3 regions of the Microbacterium sp. NPDC058021 genome follow, and region 1 is predicted to be linked to each of the others. Evidence: predicted binding sites of a transcription regulator. Region 1 holds the regulator's gene; each other region holds the start of a gene.

Region 1 (7,106 bases):
TGAGCACGCGGGTGACCAGTCGCAGCCCCGAGGTGCCCTGCGGCAGGTCGACCTGGGTGATGTCGCCTGTGACGACCATGCGGGTGCCGAAGCCGAGCCGGGTGAGGAACATCTTCATCTGCTCGGGCGTGGTGTTCTGCGCCTCGTCGAGCACCACGAACGAGTCGTTGAGGGTGCGCCCGCGCATGTACGCCAGCGGGGCGACCTCGATCGTGCCGCTGGCCATCAGCTTGGGCACGAGTTCGGGATCGAGCATCTCGTTGAGCGCGTCGTAGAGCGGCCGCAGGTAGGGGTCGATCTTGTCGGTCAGCGAACCGGGGAGGAACCCCAGCCGCTCCCCCGCCTCGACGGCGGGCCGGGTCAGGATGATGCGGTTGACCTCTTTGCGCTGCAGCGCCTGCACGGCCTTCGCCATGGCGAGGTAGGTCTTACCGGTACCGGCGGGACCGATGCCGAAGACGATCGTGTTCTCGTCGATCGCATCGACGTAGGCCTTCTGCCCGGCGGTCTTGGGGCGGATGATCTTGCCGCGCGACGACAGGATCGCCTCGCCCATCACCTCGGAGGGCCGCAGGCCCTCATCGCGCAGCATGCGGTTGGAACTGGTCACATCGACCGGGTCCAGACCCTGGCCGGCACGGGTCATGGCGATGAGCTCGTCCACGAGCGCGCGGGCAGCGGCCACCGCGGTGGCCTCGCCCGACAGCGTGATCTCGTTGCCGCGCACGTGCACGTCGACGTCGGGGTGCTCGCGCTCCACGACGCGCAGCAGCCGGTCCTGCGGGCCGAGCAGCTGCACCATCGCCACGCCGTCGGCCCAGATGCGCTCGACGGCGCCGTCTGCGGGGGTGTCCTGCGCGTCAGCCACCGACACTCGATTCCTGCAGTCCACCGGCGAGCACATGCGCGTGCACATGGAAGACGGTCTGTCCGGCATCCGGGCCGGTGTTGAACACCAGGCGGAAGTCGCCGTCGCCGTGCTCGGCGGCCAGGCTCGAGGCCAGGCCGACGAGCTCGGCGAGCAGCGCGGGGTCTCCCGCGGCGAGCTCGGCCACGTTGCGGTACTCCTGTGTCTTGGGGATCACGAGAAGATGCACGGGTGCCTGCGGCGCGATGTCGCGGATCGCGAACGCGTGCTCGGTCTCGGCGATGATCTCCGAGGGGATCTCGCCGTTGAGGATGCGCGTGAACACGCTCGGTTCGGTCATTGCTCCAGTCTACCGAGCCGTGGTGTTCCGGCCCCGGGTGCGCGTGGAGCGGGTCACCAGCGGCCGAGCGCCGTATTGACCAGCGCCAGCGCGGCGGGTCCGGCGGTGGAGGTGCGCAGCACGGTGTCGCCCAGGCGCACGAGGGTCGCGCCCGCGGCATCCAGCTGCTGCAGCTCTTCCGCCGAGATGCCGCCTTCGGGGCCGACGACCAGCAGCACGTCGCGGTCGTCGCCGTGGAGGTCGAGCGTGGTGAGGGCGATGGATGCCGTGGGCTCGAGCACCAGCAGGTGCGCCGTCCGGGCGCGCTGCACCAGGTCCCGCGTCGAGACGACGCCGGTGACCTCCGGCAGCCACGAGCGATGGGCCTGCTTGCCGGCTTCGCGGGCGATCGTCGCCCAGCGGGCGCGGCCCTTCTCGGCCTTCGCGGCATCCCACCGCGAGACGCTGCGCGCAGCCTGCCACGGCACGACCTCGTCGACACCGAGCTCGGTGGCCGCCTGCACCGCGAGCTCGTCCCGGTCGCCCTTGGCCAGAGCCTGCACGAGTGCCACGCGGCGCGACGGCGCGGGGTCATCGCGCCGTTCGGTCACCTCGACGACGACTTCACGCGGGGCGACCGAGGCGCACACACCGCTCAGCCAGGTCCCGCGGCCGTCGCCGAGCGTCACCGCCTCGCCGACCCGCACCCGCCGCACCGCGGCGGCGTGGTGTGCTTCCGCCCCGGTGAGGGTCACGAGATCACCGGGACGGGCGGACCCGGCGGCGTCGTCGACGAAGTGCAGTGCCATGGCTCAGCCGCGGAAGCGGTCGCGCAGCTTGGAGAAGAGGCCCTGGTGGAACTCGGCCAGCCGCGGCCCCGGCGCTTTGGTCTTCTTGGCGAAGTCCTCGATGAGGGCGCGTTCCTTCGCGTCCAGACGCGTCGGGGTGACGACGTGGACGCCGACGCGCAGGTCACCGCGCTGCGAACCGCGCAGCGGCGTGATGCCCCGGCCCTTGATCGTGAGCACGTCGCCGGACTGCACGCCCGGGCGCACCTCGAGGTCGACGGGGCCGTCGAGGGACTCGATGGTGGTCGAGGTGCCGAGGATGGCATCGGGCATGGACACCTCGAGGGTGGCCAGCAGGTCGTCGCCGTCGCGGCTGAAGACCTCGTGCGCCGACACGGTCACCTCGATGTAGAGGTCGCCGTTGGGGCCGCCGGCGGGGCCGACCTCGCCGGATCCGGGCAGCTGGAGGCGCAGCCCCGTCTCGACACCGGCGGGGATGTCGAGGGAGACCGTGCGGCGGGCGCGCACCCGGCCCTGACCCTGGCACGTGGTGCAGGGGAACGGGATGGTCGTGCCGTAGCCCTGGCACACGTTGCAGGGCTGCGAGGTGACGACGTTGCCGAGGAGGCTGCGCACCGTGCGCTGCACGTGCCCGGTGCCATGGCAGATGTCGCAGGTCGCGGGCTGGGTGCCCGGCTGGCAGCACGAGCCGTCGCACGTCTCGCACAGCACGGCGGTGTCGACCTCGATGTCGCGGTGCACTCCGAAGACGACGTCGCCGAGTTCGAGGGTCACCCGCACCAGGGCGTCCTGACCCCGCTCGCGACGCGACCGCGGACGGCCGCCGCGTGGGCCGCCGCCGCCGGCGGCGCCGAAGAAGGTCTCGAAGATGTCTCCGAAGTTGCTGAAGTTGCCGCCGCCGCCACCGAAGGCGCTGTCGCCGCCCATGTCGTACCGCGCGCGCTGGTCGGGGTCGCTCAGCACGTCGTAGGCGTGCGTGACGAGCTTGAATCGCTCGGACGCCTCTTCCCCGGGGTTGACGTCGGGGTGCAGTTGACGTGCCAGACGTCGGTACGCCTTCTTGATCTCCTCGGGGGTCGCATCGCGCGACACACCGAGAACGTCGTAGTGGTCAGCCACATTCGCCTTTCGTGCCGCGCGGTGGCGGCGTAGGAATCGTCAGCGGGAGCTCTCGTCTTCTTCGAGCATCCGACTGAGGTAGTGCGCGACGGCGCGGACGGCCGCCAGGTTCGTCGGGTAGTCCATGCGAGTGGGACCGAGCAGCCCGACCCGGGCGCGGGACCCGGTCGCGTCGTAGTCGCCGGTGATGACGGATGCCTCGGCGAGCCCGAACGGCTCGTTCTCGCGCCCGATGCTCGCCGCCAGCCCCTGGTCGTCGGGCACCATCTCGGTCATGAGCTTGAGGAGGGTCACCTGCTCCTCGATGGCCTCCAGGAGCGGCGAGATACTGCCGCGGAAGTCCTGTTCGCGCCGCGCGAGGGTGGCGCTGCCGGCGAGCACCATGCGGTCCTGGCGGAACTCCTCCAGCTCTTCGGCGACGACGGCGGCGATCGAGCGCACCGCGGCGTCGAAGCTGCCCGGCTGCGTCGGAGCCGCCAGCAGATCGGCGATCGCCTGCGCGCCGCTCTGCACGCTGCTGCCTGTGAGCATGCTCGCCAGGCGCGCACGCACGCGGGTCATGCCCTCTTCGCCGAGGTCGGGCGGCACCATCGCGATGCGCTGCGAGACGCGGCCGATGTCGGTCACGACGATGACGATGATGCGGCCGGAGCCGAGATCGACGAGCTCGAGGTGGGTGACGTTGGCTCGCGAGAACGAGGGGTACTGCACGATCGCGACCTGTCCGGTGAGCTGGGTCAGGGCGCGCACCGTGCGCGAGAGCAGGTCGTCGAGGTCGCCCGAGCCGTCGAGGAACGACGCGATGGCGGAGCGCTGGGCCGGCGTCAGGGGGCGCAGTTGCGCGAGGTGGTCGACGAAGACGCGGTAGCCCTTGTCGGTGGGGACGCGCCCCGATGACGTGTGCGGGGCGACGATGAGTTCTTCGTCCTCGAGCAGCGCCATGTCGTTGCGGATCGTCGCGGCCGACACTCCGAAGGCGTGTCGCTCGACGATGGCCTTGCTGCCGACGGGCTCGTGGGTGTCGACATAGTCCTGCACGATGGCTCGCAGTACCTGCAGTCCACGTTCGCTGACCATGTCACTCCCCTCTGTTGGCACTCGTCATCCGTGAGTGCCAATTCTATCGCGGACGGCCGACCGCCGCGTCACGAGGTGAGGGCGCGGACCACAGCGTCGGCCAGCAGACGTCCGCGCAGGGTCAGCACGATACGGCCACGCAGCGCCGCGGCGCCCTCGACGAGGCCGTCGGCGATGAGACCCGCCACCGTGGCGCGGCCGTCGTCGGACAGCCCCGCGATCTCGATGCCGTCGCGGATGCGCGAGCGCAGCAGCACGTCCTCGAGCTCGCGCGACGCGGCATCCGGTCGCTCACGCCCGGCGGCGGGCGACTGGCCGGAGCCCACGCGCTGCGCGTACGCGGCGGGATGCTTGACGTTCCACCAGCGGAGCCCCGCGACGTGGCTGTGGGCGCCGGGCCCGAATCCCCACCAGTCGGTGCCGCGCCAGTAGGCGAGGTTGTGCCGGGAGCGGTGATGGTCGCCTCGCGCCCAGTTCGACACCTCGTACCAGTGGAAACCGGCGGCGGCGAGTGTGCCGTCCGCCAGCTCGTACATGTCGGCCTGCAGGTCGTCGTCGGGGGCCGGCACCTCGCCGCGGCGGATCTGGCGGTGCAGCTTCGTGCCCTCTTCGATGATGAGGGCATACGCGGAGATGTGGTCGGGCTCCAGTGCCACCGCGGTCTGCAGCGACTGCCGCCAGTCGTCGAGGGTCTCCCCCGGCGCCCCGTAGATGAGGTCGACGCTCACGTCGAGCCCGGCGCGACGGGCCGATGCGACGGCCGTGGCGACGTTGTCGGGGTCGTGCGTGCGGTCGAGAGCCGCGAGCACGCGCGGCACGGCCGACTGCATGCCGATCGACAGGCGCGTGACGCCGGAGGCGGCGAGCTCGGCGGCGACCGCGTCGGTGACGGTGTCGGGGTTCGCCTCCACCGTCACTTCGGCGCCGGGGACGAGACCGAACGTGCTCTGGATGCCCGCGAGCATGCGGCCGAGGTCACCCGCAGGCAGCAGGGTCGGCGTGCCGCCGCCGAAGAACACCGTCGTTGCCGGACGCAGCGCGCCGACGTCGGCCAGCACGCCGCGCGCGAGGGCCACTTCGCGCAGCAGCGTGTCGGCGTACTGGTCCTGGCGGGCACCCTCGAGTTCGCTCGAGGTGTAGGTGTTGAAATCGCAGTAGCCGCAGCGCACGCGGCAGAACGGCACGTGCAGGTACACGCCGAAATCCACCGCGGGATCGATGGTCAGGTCGGCGGGCAGGCTGCCGTCCGCGGGTGCCGGCTCGCCGATGGGGAGGGCGGAGGCCATCAGGGCGACGTCGTGTACAGCGGCGAGATGGCGCGCAGGTACCCGCGGAAGAGCTCGCGCCGACGGCGGCGCACGAGCGGGGGCAGCAGCCGGTACAGCGGTGAGGTGGGCGCGTCGAACGCCCGCACCGTGAACCACACCTCGTCGTTGTCGCGCCACTCGATCATGAACGACTCTTCGCCGCTGACGACGGAGCCGCCGACGGTGCCGAGTGCGTAGCCGATGCGGCGAGTCTCCTCCACGCAGAAGATCACGCGCAGTTCGGCATCGGCGCGGTGTCCCTTGACGCGCCCGTGCACGTGCACCGTGGTGCCGGCGCCGACGTACGGGGTGCCTTCGGCGTCGTAGCGCTGCTCGGTCTCGTGACGGCTGGGCGCCACGGCGTTGCCCTCGGCGTCGAACGCGACGCCGGAGTACATCGGGCCGGATGCCGGGCGCACGTCGGTCAGCTGCAGGCCGGCACCGCGCAGCGCGCCCCACGACAGCAGGGCGTCGCCGGCGGTGCGGAAGCGGGCTTCCCCGCTGCCGATGCGCCAGGCCTCCGCGGCGGGGATGCTGCGCTCGGGCGGGTACTGCAGCAGATCGGACGCCTGCGTCGCCCCGACGGCGGCGTAGTCGACCGTCTCGTCTCTGAAAGTCCCGCGGCGCATGGCGTCCAGCCTACTTCCTGGGTGTTCGTTGACGGAGTGCAGTTACTTCTTCTCCTTGCCCTCGACATCGCCGGACAGCGCGGCGATGAACGCCTCCTGGGGGACTTCGACGCGACCGACCATCTTCATGCGCTTCTTGCCCTCCTTCTGCTTCTCGAGCAGCTTGCGCTTGCGGGTGATGTCGCCGCCGTAGCACTTGGCGAGCACGTCCTTGCGGATGGCGCGGATGTTCTCGCGCGCGATGATGCGCGCGCCGATCGCAGCCTGGATGGGCACCTCGAACTGCTGGCGCGGGATGAGCTTGCGCAGCCGCTCGGTCATCATCAGGCCGTACGCGTAGGCCTTGTCGCGGTGCACGATCGAGCTGAACGCGTCGACCGCCTCGCCCTGCAGCAGGATGTCGACCTTCACGAGGTCGGCCGTCTGCGAGCCGGCCGGCTCGTAGTCGAGGCTGGCGTAGCCCTGCGTGCGGCTCTTCAGGTGGTCGAAGAAGTCGAACACGATCTCCCCGAGCGGCATCGTGTAGCGCAGCTCGACGCGGTCCTCACTGAGGTACTCCATCCCCTGCAGGGTGCCGCGGCGGCCCTGGCACAGCTCCATCACCGTGCCGACGAAGTCCTTCGGCAGCAGGATGCCGACCTTGACGATCGGCTCGGACACCTCGGCCACGCGGCCGTCGGGGTACTCGCTCGGGTTCGTGACGGTGACCGTCTCCCCCGCGTCGGTGGTGACCTCGTACGGCACGGACGGGGCGGTGGTGATGAGGTCCAGTCCGAACTCGCGCGAGAGACGCTCGGTGATGATCTCCAGGTGCAGCAGGCCCAGGAACCCGCAGCGGAAGCCGAAGCCGAGCGCGACGGAGGTCTCGGGCTCGTACTGCAGCGACGCGTCCGAGAGCTTGAGCTTGTCCAGTGCCTCACGCAGGTCGCCGTAGTCGCTGCCGTCGATCGGGTAGATCCCCGAGAAGACCATGGGCTT
Region 2 (7,106 bases), on a different contig from region 1:
CGGCGCTCATCGGTCCCAACGGCGCCGGCAAGACGACGCTGTTCAACCTGCTGTGCGGTTTCGACAAGCCCAACAGCGGCTCGTGGTCGTACGACGGCAAGAACCTCGCCGGCATCCCCGCGTTCAAGGTGGCGCGTATGGGGCAGGTGCGCACGTTCCAGCTGACCAAGGCACTGTCGCTGCTGACGGTGCTGGAGAACATGAAGCTCGGCGCCCCCGCGCAGCGCGGGGAGAAGTTCTGGCAGGCCTTCGTCCCGGCGGTCTGGCGCAGCCAGGAGACGGCGAACGAGGAGAAGGCCCGCGACCTGCTGAAGAGGTTCAAGCTCGACGCGAAGGAGCAGGATTTCGCCGCGTCGCTCTCGGGCGGTCAGCGCAAGCTCCTCGAGATGGCGCGCGCGCTCATGAGCGATCCGAACCTGGTCATGCTCGACGAGCCGATGGCCGGGGTCAACCCCGCCCTCACCGAGTCGCTGCTCGATCACATCCTGGACCTCAAGGAGCTGGGTATGACCGTGCTGTTCGTCGAGCACGACATGCACATGGTGCGCCACATCGCCGACTGGGTCGTGGTGATGGCCGAGGGCAAGGTCGTCGCCGAAGGCCCACCGGATGCCGTGATGCAGAACAAGGCGGTCATCGACGCCTACCTCGGCAGTCACCAGGATGTGGACCTCGGTGTCGTGACCGGGCGCATCGCCGGCGAGCTGGACACCTCAGCGGTCGAACTGCTCGAAGAGATCAAAGAAGAGGAAGAGGCGTCGATCGCCGAGGCCGAGAAGGAGAAGAAGTGAGTGCTCCCGCTCCCGCCGCGGCCGCGGCCGCGACGGACGGCGACATCGTCGTCAACGTCGTGGATCTGGTCGCCGGCTATCTGCCAGGCATCGACATCATCAACAGCGCCAACCTCGTCGCCCGCAAGGGCGAGCTGATCGGCATCATCGGGCCCAACGGCGCCGGCAAGTCGACCCTGCTGAAAGCCATCTTCGGCATGGTCAAGGTGCGCAGCGGCGACATCACCGTCAACGGCGAGAGCATCGTGGGCCTCAAGGCCGACAAGCTGGTGCGCCGCGGCGTCGCGTTCGTCCCGCAGACGAACAACGTGTTCCCGTCGCTGTCGATCGAGGACAACCTGCAGATGGGGCTCTTCCAGAACCCCAAGATCTACGCCGAGCGTCTGGAATTCGTCACCGGCATCTTCGCCGAGCTCGGCAAGCGCCTCAAGCAGCGCGCGGGATCGCTGTCGGGCGGCGAACGGCAGATGGTCGCGATGAGTCGCGCGCTCATGATGGATCCGTCCGTGCTGCTGCTGGACGAGCCGAGCGCGGGCCTGTCCCCCGTCCGGCAGGACGACGCCTTCATCCGCGTCTCCGACATCAACAAGGCCGGCGTGACGACCATCATGGTCGAGCAGAACGCCCGCCGCTGCCTGCAGATCTGCGACCGCGGCTACGTGCTCGACCAGGGCCGTGACGCCTACGAGGGCACCGGCCGGGAGCTGCTCAACGACCCGAAGGTGATCGGGCTGTACCTGGGCAGCCTGGGCGCCGACGGGGTCTGACCCGCTCGCGGACTCCCCGTCGCACGAAGAGGGCCCCGGATCCACGGATCCGGGGCCCTCACTCACTCACTGGGTGTCAGCGGGTGTCGATGCGCTCGTGCATGTTGTCGGCGCCGTACTGGAAGATGCCGATCGACGCCTCGGTCGGGTCGCCGTTCTCATCGAACGTCACCGGGCCCGAGTAGCCGTCGTAGTCCGCGGTGCCACCCTCGAGGATGATGTCCGCGCACTCGGCGAACGAGGTGCAGGTCGTGCCCTCGCCCGAACCGCCCGAGACCTCCTGCAGCTTGCCGGAGATCGCAGCGGCGTCGGTGGCGTTGGCCGCCAGAGACGCCAGGGCGAGCAGGATGACCGCGTCGTAGGACTCGGCGGCGTAGGAGTAGTCCGACAGCTCGGTGTTGCCGTCTGCGGTCCACGCGTCGTTCAGACGAGCCTGGAAGTCGTCCTCCAGCACCGGTCCGGGCGTGGTGCCCTTGGCACCCTCGAGCGGGACCGCCACGTCGGCGCCCCACTGCTTGAGGTTGCCGTCGACCAGGTAGAAGCTCTCCGCGGACTGACCGGCGTTCACCAGCAGCGGCGCGATGGTCGCGAACTGGTCGAACGTGATCAGCACGACCGCGTCGGGGTTCTCCGCCGTGACGGTGGCCACCTGCGCGTCGAACGAGCTGTCGCCGTCGTTGTACGACGCCTCGGCGACCACGGTGCCACCGGAGGCTTCGAACACCTCCTTGACGACCCCGAACAGGCCGGTGCCGTACGCGTCGTTCTGGTAGATGATGCCGATGTTCTCGTGGCCGTCCTCGGCGATCAGGTTGGCGAGGACCTCGCCCTGCAGCAGGTCGCTGGGGGCGGTGCGCCAGTAGAGGCCGTCGTCGTCCCAGGTCGTGAAGTCCGGCGACGTGTTCGCCGGCGAGAAGGTGATGATGCCCTCCGAGACGTTGCTGTCGAGGAAGAGCTTGGTCACGCCCGACGCCGCAGCGCCGATCATGGCCGCGACCCCTTCGCTCTGCAGCTTCGGGACGGTGGTCTCGAATGCCTTGTTGTCGGCGTCGCCGGAGTCACCAGGGGTCAGGTCGATCGTGAGGCCCTTGGCGGCATCGTTGACCTCGTTGACCGCGAGCAGCACACCCGCCTCCTCGGGCGGGCCGAGGAACGCGAGGCTGCCGGACTGCGGCAGCACGGTTCCGATGCTGAGGGTGAGGTCCTCGCGGTCCTCGGCGGGGGCCGCCGAGGAATCTGACGGCTCTGACGAGCCGGCGCAGCCGGCGAGGATGATCGCGCTGACCCCGGCCACGGCGACGGCGCCGAGGACCTTGGCGCCACGCGAACGTGTGAAGACGCTCATAGTGCTCCCTAGTTGATTCGTGAGCGGCACGGCTTCGTCGGGCGCCGCGCCAGTGGGTCCCAACCTAATCGTGGGTCTGCGTCGCCAGTGTTGCGATGTGTTAACGGTCTGAAACAGTCGAGTCTCGGAAAGATAACGGCGTTGCGGATGCCGGACCGGGACCGGGCTCGGTCAGGTGATCGGGCCGAGGTCGCTGACGCCGCGGCCGCGGCGGGCGTGGCGCAGCGAATCCGCCGTCAGCAGGATGAGCGCCACCCAGACCAGCGCGAAACCGGCCCAGCGCTCGGGCGGCATGTCCTCGCCGAGCCAGACCCCGATGGCGAACTGCAGGATGGGCGCCACGAACTGCAGGAGCCCCATGACCGACAGGGGCGCCCGACGGGCACCCGCGGCGAAGAAGAGCAGCGGCACGGCCGTCACGACGCCCGCGAGCCCGAGCAGCACCGCGTGACCGGCGCCGGCCGTTCCCATCGTGATGCCCGTGGTGACCCCCACGACCGCCAGCTGCACCCCGGCGACCGGCAGCAGCCAGAACGACTCCAGCGTCAGTCCGCTGACGGCATCCACCTCGGGCCCCAGTTGCTTCTTCACGAGGCCGTACAGACCGAACGAGCCCGCGAGGGTCAGCGCGATCCAGGGGAAGGCGCCGTAGCCGACGACGATGACCGCGACCGCCGCGGCGGCGATACCCAGGGCGACCCACTGCGTCACGCGCAGGCGCTCGTGGAGCACGAGGACCCCCAGCAGCACCGTGACGATCGGGTTGATGAAGTACCCCAGGCTCGACTCCAGCACGTGGCCGGTGAGCGTGGCGATGAGGAAGACCTGCCAGTTGACGTAGATCAGGGCACCGGCGACCGCCGTCCACAGCAGCAGCCGGGGCTTTCGGACGATCGCGAGGATGCGCGGCCACGAGCGGGTGACCGTCAGCAGCAGCAGACAGAACACGAACGACAGCAGCACCCGCCACGACACGACCTCCCACGGGCCCGTGGGGGCGAGGACGAGGAAGTAGAGGGGCATGAAGCCCCACAGGAAGTACGCCGAGAAGGCGTAGACGCCGCCGAGCAGTCGTTCGCGTGCGGGATCGGCGGCGGGGGCGGTCATCACCGGCCCAGCCTAGGGCCGCCGCCGCAACGACGAAGGACCCGGATGCCGAGTGGCATCCGGGTCCTTGTCGTTGTGCGTTCGCTCAGCGGACGACGACCGCCAGCACGTCGCGGGCCGAGAGCACCAGCAGCTCGTCGCCACCGAACTTGACCTCGGTCCCGCCGTACTTGCTGTAGATCACGCGATCGCCGACGGCGACGTCGAGCGGGATGCGGTTGCCGTTGTCGTCGATGCGACCGGGGCCCACTGCGACGACCTCGCCCTCCTGGGGCTTCTCCTTCGCGGTGTCAGGAATGACCAGCCCACTGGCGGTGGTCTGCTCGGCCTCGACCTGCTTGATGACGATGCGGTCCTCGAGCGGCTTGATGGAAACCGACACGGTCTACCTCTTTCTTGAAACTGAAGACTCGTTAGCACACACCCAGTGAGAGTGCTAACGCCAGTGTACGGGGACGCTGGCACTCACGCAACGCGAGTGCCAGCCCGTGACGCCGCGTGACGGATGCCTTCATACGCATGTATCAGCGCCCCTGGTATGCCCTCTACACAGGTGATATACATAGCCCGACCGCAAGGCCGTTGTCCGAATTCCGGGGGGAAAGGACACGTAGTGGGGTACGTCATCGCCGTCGATGTCGGAACCAGCCGGACAGCTGCAGCCGTTGCGCGTGTGAGATCGGATGGGGAGATCTCGACAACCCCGTTCGCACTCGGACGTCACGCTGACAGTGTTCCGAGTTCCGTCTTCGCCCTTTCCGGGGAGCTGCTGTGGGGGGATGCCGCGGAGCGCCGCGGCATCACCCAGCCCGAGCGTCTCATCCGGGAATTCACCCGCCGCGTGGGCGACGACGTGCCGATCATCGCGGGGGATCAGAGCTTCACCGCGGAGCAGCTGTTCGCCCGCATGGTGACGTGGGTGGTGGACACGGTCCGCGAACGCGAGGGGCACTCCCCCGACGCGGTCGCCGTGACGGTGCCGGTCACGTGGGGCGGCTATCGCACCGCGTTGATCGAGGGGGCGTTGGCGCGCGCCGGCCTCGGGGACGTCGTGATCGTCAGCGAACCGGAGGCCGCCGCCCGACGCTACGAGACGCTCAACCCGCTGGCGCCGGCGCACGCGCTGGCGGTCTACGACTTCGGCGGCGGCACCTTCGACGCTGTGATCCTGCGCAAGGACGCCGACGGCACCGTGCAGCCCGCGGGCGATCCGCACGGCATCCGCGACCTCGGCGGTGTCGACTTCGACGATGCCGTGCTGCGCCACGCGATTGCGGTCGCCGGATTCTCGGCGGTGACCCTCGCCGCCGATCGCGGTGCCCGCATGGGGCTCGCTGCCCTGCGGCGCGAATGCGTCGAAGCCAAGGAAGCGCTGTCCTTCGACAGCGAGGTGTCGATCCCGGTGCTGCTGGGCGACCGGGAGACGACCGTCCGCCTCACACGCGACGAGTTCGAGGCGATGATCGAGGATGCCATCGGGCGCACCGCCGAGACACTGGCCGACGCGCTCGAATCGGCCGATGTGACATCCGATCGCATCGACGCGATCCTGCTCACCGGCGGGTCCTCCCGCATCCCGCGGGTGGCCCAGCACCTGTCCGCGCGGTTCGATCTGCCCATCGCCACCGACGTCGACCCGAAGGCGATCATCGCCCTCGGAGCCGCCGGCGCTGTCGCCGCCGAGCGCGCCGGCATCGCCGCGGCGCGCCTCGCGGCCCGCAGCGATGGGCCAGGGACGGATGCCGATGCAGAGCCGACCGACGAGGGCGCCCTCGACACGGCGTCCGCCGCCGCGGTGGTCGCGGCAGCGCCGCGGCCGGTCCGGACCTCGCGCTCCTGGTTCCACCGCATGGGGGCGGGCACCCTCTCGGGTACCGGGGTGGTGGCGCTTGCAGCGACGATGATCACCCTCAGCGCTTCCGCCCTCGGCGGCGCGCCGATCGACCATGCCCTCGGCGGCGTCGCCGGCGCCGAACGGGCGGGACTGACACTGCCGTGGGCGTGGGAGAGCGCGCAGGCGCAGGCGCTGCCGACCTCCGACCCGGCGGCCGCCGCGCCGCTGGCACCGGTGCCTCCGTCTGCAGAGCAGACGCCGTCGGCGCGTCGGGCCCCGGGCCGAGCCCTGCCGAGTCGGCCGGTGCCTCCCGCCTCGCCCGCCGCGCGCACGGCGTCGCGCGCCGACTCCCCCGCTGCCGCTGTCTCTCCCGCGCGCCCCGCACCCACGCCGCACCCGCCCGCCGTCGTCGCTCCCGGCACCGCGACGCCCGTCGACCCGCAGCCGACGACCGCTCCCGCACCGACGACGGATCCCGCTCCCGCGCCCGATCCGCAGCCCGCACCCGCTGACCCAGAGCCGACCACCGACCCGGAGCCGCAACCCGCGCCGACCGCGGATCCGCAGCCCGCACCGGCGGACCCCGCTCCCGAGCAATCCGCCCCGCACGACGGCTCCCACGATCACGACCACGGTGACGGCCGCCGCGATGGCGGCGGTCGAGGCGGTGGCGGTGGCCACGGTGGCGACCGCGGCGAGCGGTCCGACCAGAACCGGTCCGAAAGCCAGACCTGACGCGCCCCGACCCGCGGCGCTGCAGCAGCAGCTCAGGAGAACAATGTCGTCCTTGGCCTCGATCCCGTCTTCGCCCGTCCCCGTCGCGCCACCACCCGCCCGTGCCGATCACCGCCCGGCCCTGTGGCCGCGCCTCGCGCAGAACCACATCGCCGCGCTGACGAGCGAGGGCACGCTCGTCCGGGCGGTGGTCAGCGGGGCCGCCGGCTCCGGCAAGTCCGACGCCCTCCGCCACATCCGTCGGGCGCTGCACGCGCAGGGCCGGCGGACCACGCGTCTCGCAGACGACACGGTCCCGGGCGACGTGATCGTCGTGGACGACGCGCACGACCTCGACGCCGACACGGTGCAGCGACTGGTCGACCGCCTCGACGACCCGACGTGCGAACTCGTCGTCGCCTGCCGACCCTGGCCGCAGTCCGCGCAGCTGCAGGTGCTGGCGCGGCGACTGCAGCAAGAGCGGCCGGCGATCGTGCTGGACCGGGTCTCGGCGCACGACGTCGCCGCGTGGCTCCACTGCGAGGGCC
Region 3 (7,106 bases), on a different contig from region 1:
GTCCTCGATGCGGTGCTTGCGCTCCTTGAGCTCGACCTCGGTGGCCGCGCCCGCCTTGATGACGGCAACGCCACCGGCGAGCTTGGCGAGACGCTCCTGGAGCTTCTCGCGGTCGTAGTCGCTGTCGGTGTTCTCGATCTCGCGACGGATCTGGGTCACGCGACCCTCGATCTGAGCCGAGTCGCCGGCACCCTCGACGATGGTGGTCTCGTCCTTGGTGATGATGACCTTGCGCGCACGGCCGAGCAGGTCGGTCGTGGCGTTCTCGAGCTTGAGGCCGACCTCTTCGGTGATGACCTGACCACCGGTGAGGATCGCGATGTCCTGCAGCTGGGCCTTGCGACGGTCGCCGAAGCCGGGCGCCTTGACGGCAGCCGACTTGAAGATGCCGCGGATCTTGTTGAGCACCAGCGTCGCGAGGGCTTCACCCTCGACGTCCTCGGCGATGATGAGGAGCTCCTTGCCCTCCTGGATCACCTTGTCGACGATCGGCAGAAGGTCCTTGATGTTCGAGATCTTCTGGTTCGCGATGAGGATGTAGGGGTCCTCGAAGACCGCTTCCTGGCGCTCGGGGTCGGTGACGAAGTAGGGGTTGATGTACCCCTTGTCGAAACGCATGCCCTCGGTGAGCTCGAGCTCGGTGCCGAAGGTGTTCGACTCCTCGACGGTGACGACGCCTTCCTTGCCGACCTTGTCGATCGCCTCGGCGATGAGCTCACCGATCGAAGCGTCAGCAGCCGAGATCGACGCGGTGGCAGCGATCTGCTCCTTGGACTCGACCTCCTTGGCGGAGTCGAGCAGCTCGGCCGTGATGGCCGCGACGGCCTTCTCGATGCCACGCTTGAGCGAGATGGGGTCGGCGCCGGCGGCGACGTTGCGCAGGCCCTCGCGCACGAGCGCCTGGGCGAGAACGGTGGCGGTGGTGGTGCCGTCGCCCGCGACGTCGTCGGTCTTCTTGGCGACCTCCTTGACGAGCTCGGCACCGATCTTCTCGTACGGGTCGTCGAGTTCGATCTCCTTGGCGATCGAGACGCCGTCGTTGGTGATCGTGGGAGCGCCCCACTTCTTCTCAAGCACGACGTTGCGACCGCGCGGGCCGAGCGTCACCTTGACGGCGTCGGCCAGGATGTTCAGGCCGCGCTCGAGACCACGACGGGCCTCTTCGTCGAAAGCGATGATCTTTGCCATGTGTGTGCGTCCCTCCCGGACGTAGGAATGTCTTTAGCACTCGACAGGAGTGAGTGCTAAGCCATTCTGGCACTCACCCCAGGCGAGTGCAAGCCACGCCGGGCGCGTCGACACACACGGTCACACGTCCCGCGGAGGAGTCAGACCACGCGCACGGTCTCGGCCTGCGGGCCCTTCTGGCCCGAGCCGACCGTGAACTCCACGGCCTGTCCTTCCTCGAGGACGCGGAAGCCGTCCATCTCGACGTTCGAGTAATGGACGAACACGTCCTGCCCGTCGGCGCCGGTGATGAACCCGTAGCCCTTTTCCGCGTTGAACCATTTGACGGTGCCCTGTGCCATGTGAATCTCCTGTTGCTGTGTGACGTCGTCAGCGTAACCAGCAGTTCAGGGGCGGATTCGCGAATCCGGCAACTGTTGACGGGCGTGCACCGAAGTCTTCACACGCGCGTAACACGGCACCGCCCGTGGGCGATGCGACACAGGCTCAGGATGCCGGTGTCTCCGCACCGGCCGTGGTGCGGTCCAACCCCAGGACGACGGCGAGCTGGCGGGCCTCGGGGTCGTCCAGCGGCTGGTAGACCTCGCTCTGGGCGACCTCGGCCCCGCCGATCACCTCGGCCAGCGCGAGCGCGGCCGCCTCGTCGGAGGCGAGCGGGTAGTACACCGTCGTGGTGGCGAAGTCCTGCGACCCGGCGTCGCCGGCCAGCACCAGGTCGGCCGACCACCCGGCGGCGATGATCTCGTCGCGGGCGCGGCTGGCCAGACCCGCCTCGGGGGTCGCGTTGAGCACGAGCACTTCGTACGTGGTGTCGAGCACGGGGGTCACCACCGGTGGGGCGGCCACCGTGGGCTCGGGGGTGGGGAACAGTGTCACGCGGCCGGTGACGACGAGGGTGCCGAAGATTCCCGCGGCCACGAGCACGACCGTCGCGACGGCCGCCCACAGCAGCACGACCCACCCACGCATGTGGGGGTTCTCGGCCCGGTGGGCCCCGACGCGGCCGCTCGTGGGCGGAATCTGGTCGAAGCGATCCTTCGGGTAGGTCGTTTTCGGCACTTTGGAATGCTACCTGGCCACGCGCGGGCTCATCGCAACGCGAGCGCGCCGTGCCTGTTCGCGGGCATCCCGGATGCGCCGCAGCCGGGAGATCATCATCGGGTCGTACTCCAGCGCCTCAGGGGTGTCGATGAGTCTGCCGAGCAATTGGTAGTACCGCGCCGGCGACAGGCCGAGGTGGGCGTGGATCGCCTCCTCCTTCACCGGACCGTGGCGCGGCCATCCCGACTCGAAGTCGAGGATCGCGCGATCGCGAGGGGTCAGGGGCACCCTTCCACGTTAACGCGCCGGCGCGGCGTCGACCGCGCGCCACTCCAGCCAGCCGCCGAGCGGGTCCGCGGCGGCCACGATGTCGCCGTCGAGCGCGACGGCGAAGCCCCCTGGCCCGGCATCCGGGTCGACGGGCGTCGTCCACCCCTCGTGCAGGCGCGGGTCGTCGATGGTGACCCAGCGGCCTGCGGCGCGGGCCGCGGCGATCGCCTCGTGGCGGCGCGCCCAGGGCAGGTACGCCAGTACTCCCGGGGTGGTCACCACGAGCGTCGCCTCCGGCGGCGCGAGCGCGGCGACGGAGGCGATGGCATCCGCAGCGTCGCCGGCGACGAGGAGCGCCGGGTCGGCGGCCGCGATGTCGAGCGCCGCACCGACGCGTTCGGCGCGCCCCTCCTCCCCCGGCCACACGAGGCCCGTGAGCCAGGCGCGCGTCTGCGGATCGGTCGGGTCGAGGGGGTCGAGGTCGATGCCGGCACGCCAGATCACCTGGGGCAGCGCCAGCGGCGGCATCCGTTCGCCGCGCAGGTCGCAGTGCAGCGTCACCGGCGACGGCCCGTCGGCGGGCTCGAGCGCCAGCACCTCACCATCGGGACGGTGGTAGCGGTAGCCGTAGCGATCGGGGTAGAGGCACAGCCCGGCGCTGGCGCCGACCTCGAGCAGGGCGATGGGGCCGTCGATGAGGGCGAGCGCCGGCAGCAGGGCGGCGCACCGCAGCGCCTCGTTGGTCTGCACGCTGCGCCTGCCGCACTCGGCCACCACCGCGTCGGCGTGCGCGAGCAGCCACGACGCCCACGCCGGGTAGTCGCTTTCGGGCGCGCCGAGCAGGCGGGTGACGGCGAAGACGAGCGGCGGCTGGCGATGCGAGGCCGGGATGCCGGCGAGCACCGCCTGCACGGCAGGGTCGGCCGCGACGCCCGCGGCCCAGGCGCCGTACAGCTCCGATCGCCCCGGCGCCTCGTCGCGGGCGAAGCGCGCGAAGCGGTCGCGGACGGCGGTCGCGGCATCCGGCTCTGAACTCACCCACCGATTGTCCCCGATCGGAACACACCACCGGTGCGTCGGGTTGAATAGGGACAGAAGGAGTCGAACATGACCTACGCAGTGAGCAAGAACGACGAGCAGTGGCGCGAGGAGCTCGGACCCGAGCAGTACGCGGTGCTGCGTGAGGCCGCGACCGAGCGGCCGTGGACCGGCGAACTGCTCGACGAGAGCCGCGCCGGCCTGTACGCCTGTGCCGCGTGCGGTGCGGAGCTGTTCCAGAGCGGGACGAAGTTCGATTCGCACTGCGGGTGGCCGAGCTTCTACGAGTCGGTGCGCCCCGAGGCTGTCGAGCTGGTCGAGGACAACGCCCACGGCATGGTGCGCACCGAGGTGCGCTGCGCGAACTGCGGCTCGCACCTGGGGCACGTCTTCCCCGACGGCTTCGGCACCCCCACGGGGGATCGGTACTGCATGAACTCGATCGCCCTGCAGTTCACCCCAGAGGATGCCGGGTGAGCGCACTCGAGGCGATGCGGCGCCGTCGGTCGCTGTCGAAGGTGACCGACCACGCGCCCTCCCACGAGGAACTGCTGGAGCTCGTCGGCGCCGCGGGCCGCGTCGCCGACCACTCGGAATTGAAGCCCTGGCGTCTCATCGAGCTGCGCGGCGACGACCGCGAGACGCTCGGCCGGGCGATCAACAAGGCGTCCGGCGAAAAGGGCGTCTCCCCCAAGCCGCTGCGCGCTCCGCTGCTGGTGGCCGTGGTCTCCAGCTACCGCAAGAGCGACAAGGTGCCCCGGTGGGAGCAGGAGGCGGTGGCATCCGGAGTCGCCCATGCCCTCAGCCTGCTGCTGGACGAGGCGGGGTGGGGCGTCATCTGGCGCACCGGCCACTACACCCGCGCGAAGGCCGTCGCCAAGGCGCACGGGCTGCGCAAGAACGAGGAGCTGCTGGGCTGGCTGTACGTCGGCGGCAAGCCCGAGCGCACCCGCGAATCCCGCGACAAGGTCATCGACGCCGCGGCGTTCGTCAGTCGGATGCCGCAGCCCAAGAAGGCGCTTTAGCCCGCGTCAGCGTGCGCGGCGACGCCGCCACGGCACGGCGGCGACCACGACCGAGGCGAGCGCGACGGCCACCATCGCCAGCGCCGTCCCGGTGCCCGGTCCCGCCGGTGCCGGCCACACGAGGTCGAGCACGACGGATGCCGCCAGCTGGCCGGCCACCGAGGCGAGGCCGAGCAGCAACACTCCGGTGTGCACGACGAGCGCGGCCGACAGGAAGATGTAGAAGACCCCGAGCGCCCCGCCGACGTACAGCCAGGGCTCCGTCGGCAGCGCCGCGGGGGCGCCGACCAGGGCGACGTGCACGCCGGCGGCGATCAGCAGGCAGAGCGATCCGCCGATGAAGTTGACGAGCGTCGCGGTGAGGGGCGTTCCCACCCGCTGGCGCAGGCGGCCGTTGGTCGCCTGCTGCCACGCGATGCCGACGCCGGCCGCAAACGGCAGCACCAGCATCCACAGGGGCGCATCGACCGCGCCGCCGGTGAGCGCGATGCCGACGGCGGCGAGGGCGAGCACGCCGCCGAGCACGCGCCCGGTGGTGACCGCGACGACCCCGGACGGGCCGTAGCCGAGCCGGTCGAGCACGAGACCGCAGATGGTCTGACCGGCCACGACCCCGACGGTGAACAGCGCCACCCCGATGATGCCGACGGCCAATCCCTGCGTCGCGACGGTGAGGGCTCCCGCGGCGCCGCCGCACAGCATCCAGAAGGGGATCCGCCGCTCGCGCACACCGGATGCCAGCCGCGCGAAGCCGGCGCGGCCGCCCGGCAGGGCGAGCGAGATGACAGTGAGGAGGACGAGGCCCGAGGCGAAGGAGATGAAGGCGGCGACGAAGCCGTCCTCCAGACGCACGCCGAGCTGCCCGTTGACCCTGGCCTGCACGGCGGTCATCACACCGATGAGCGCTGCGCCGCCCAACGCCACCCAGACGGGCAGGCGGCGGGACTCGGTGGGCACTCGCGGAAGTCTAGTCGCGCCCCGTTCCCCCGCCGCTCCCGAGTGAGTATTCGCGCTGCCGAGTGAGTATTCGCGCTGCCGAGTGAGTACTCGCACTGCCGATTGCGTACTCGTCGCCAATGCTCACTCGGAGGCCCGAATGCTCACTCGCGACCCCGAATACTCACTCGCAGGCTCGAATGCTCACTCGCGGGCTATGCGGTCTCGCGGATTACCACCTGCGACGGACTGTGGTGCCAATGCCCGGGATCGAGACCCAGGGCGATGCGTGCCGCCCGCCTGCCGTAGCTCTCGGCGTCGATGCGGAAGGTCGTCAGCGCCGGCCGCCACAGCCGGGCCAGCTTGCCTTCGTCGAATCCGATGACGGCGAGGTCGTCGGGCGCTCTCAGGCCCGTCGCCGCCATCGCCGCCAGCACCGCGATGGCCACGTCGTCGTCGTACGCGGCCACGGCCGTCACCGCCGTGTGCCGCGCAAGCCGGTCGACCTCGCGACACCACGCGTCATGATCGTCGTCGGCGTCGAGCCGCACGATCGAAAGCTCCAGGCCCAGTGCGTCCGCCGCGCGGGCCGACTGCGCCTCCCGGATGCGGGTGAGTTCGGTGGCCGGGGTGAGCGAGGCGAACGCGATCTGGCGGTGCCCGCGGTCGGCCAGGTAGCGCAGCTGCTGGCTGGATTGGAAGGCGAATCCCACATGAGCGCCGCCGACCTCGCCCGACACGCGATCGTCGGCGACGCTGTCGGACAGGAGTGAGGCGAGGTCCAGCACTGCCCGCGGGGCGACCGCGTCGAGTACCTCGCGGGGTACCGCACCTCCGGCCGACTCGGTGGGAGTCGTCACGATGAGGGCGTGGCCGAGGGCGCGGAGCTCACCTGCCATGCCGCGGATGAACCCGTTGAGGCTCTCCCCGATCACGACCGGGCCGGTGTTGAAGATGACGACCCGCGCCGTCCCCTCCCGCAGGGTGCGCGCCACGGCGTGCGGCAGATAGCCGAGCCTGGTCGCGGCCTCGCGCACCCGCTCGCGGGTGCCGTCGCGGATGGTCTGGCCCGGCGTCTCGTTGAGCACGTAGCTCACGGTCGCCGTCGAGACGCCCGCCTCCCGCGCGACGTCACGGATGGTCGGCCGACTCGCACCCCGCATGCCGAAAAGTTATCACTTAAACGATTAAGTGCCTAGCCTGAAAACGGGTGCGCTTCCGGCGCGCCGCGAAGAAGAAGGAGCACCAGATGAAGGCATGGCAGTACGAGGGCGACCGCAAGCCGATCGCACTCAACGAGGTTCCCGAAGCGACGGCAGGACCGGGCGAAGTCGTCATCGACGTCAAGGCGGCGGGCCTGTGCCACAGCGACATCATGTACATGGAGCTGGGTGACGCCGTCATGCCGTTCCTGCCGATGACGCAGGGGCACGAGAACGCCGGCGTCATCAGTGCCATCGGCGAGGGCGTCACCGGATGGAGTGTCGGCGATGTCGTCGGCGTGTGCTCGTCCGGGGAGCGCCCTCCGGCGGGCATGTTCACCCACGGCGGGTTCGCCGACCAGCTGGTGGCCAACGCCGCCGACCTGGCCCGGGTGCCCGAGGGCCT

The links. Region 1 encodes HrcA, which represses chaperone genes, less so after heat shock. Its sites were predicted from a motif close to TTNGCACTCGNNNNNNNCGAGTGCNAA; they were not measured.
Region 2: the regulator HrcA is predicted to act here: its motif matches at 4,469-4,495, upstream of groES (co-chaperone GroES).
Region 3: the regulator HrcA is predicted to act here: its motif matches at 1,222-1,248, upstream of groL (chaperonin GroEL).

What each region holds. Positions count from the first base shown of each region.
Region 1 is NZ_JBHVRF010000002.1:101,333-108,438, forward strand. It holds gene ACFVR6_RS03970 (PhoH family protein) at 1-802, opposite strand, end outside; gene ACFVR6_RS03975 (histidine triad nucleotide-binding protein) at 861-1,208, opposite strand; gene ACFVR6_RS03980 (16S rRNA (uracil(1498)-N(3))-methyltransferase) at 1,262-1,996, opposite strand; gene dnaJ (molecular chaperone DnaJ) at 2,000-3,115, opposite strand; gene hrcA (heat-inducible transcriptional repressor HrcA) at 3,155-4,192, opposite strand; gene hemW (radical SAM family heme chaperone HemW) at 4,261-5,478, opposite strand; gene ACFVR6_RS04000 (DUF1990 family protein) at 5,478-6,128, opposite strand; gene lepA (translation elongation factor 4) at 6,171-7,106, opposite strand, start outside.
Region 2 is NZ_JBHVRF010000004.1:216,592-223,697, forward strand. It holds gene ACFVR6_RS10185 (ABC transporter ATP-binding protein) at 1-791, shown strand, start outside; gene ACFVR6_RS10190 (ABC transporter ATP-binding protein) at 788-1,558, shown strand; gene ACFVR6_RS10195 (ABC transporter substrate-binding protein) at 1,635-2,903, opposite strand; gene rarD (EamA family transporter RarD) at 3,075-4,010, opposite strand; gene groES (co-chaperone GroES) at 4,096-4,392, opposite strand; gene ACFVR6_RS10210 (Hsp70 family protein) at 4,684-6,579, shown strand; gene ACFVR6_RS10215 (LuxR C-terminal-related transcriptional regulator) at 6,623-7,106, shown strand, end outside.
Region 3 is NZ_JBHVRF010000003.1:26,405-33,510, forward strand. It holds gene groL (chaperonin GroEL) at 1-1,188, opposite strand, end outside; gene ACFVR6_RS06915 (cold-shock protein) at 1,329-1,529, opposite strand; gene ACFVR6_RS06920 (LytR C-terminal domain-containing protein) at 1,675-2,247, opposite strand; gene ACFVR6_RS06925 (DUF3263 domain-containing protein) at 2,257-2,517, opposite strand; gene ACFVR6_RS06930 (DUF2332 family protein) at 2,527-3,537, opposite strand; gene msrB (peptide-methionine (R)-S-oxide reductase MsrB) at 3,607-4,014, shown strand; gene ACFVR6_RS06940 (nitroreductase family protein) at 4,029-4,562, shown strand; gene ACFVR6_RS06945 (DMT family transporter) at 4,569-5,519, opposite strand; gene ACFVR6_RS06950 (LacI family DNA-binding transcriptional regulator) at 5,714-6,661, opposite strand; gene ACFVR6_RS06955 (alcohol dehydrogenase catalytic domain-containing protein) at 6,709-7,106, shown strand, end outside.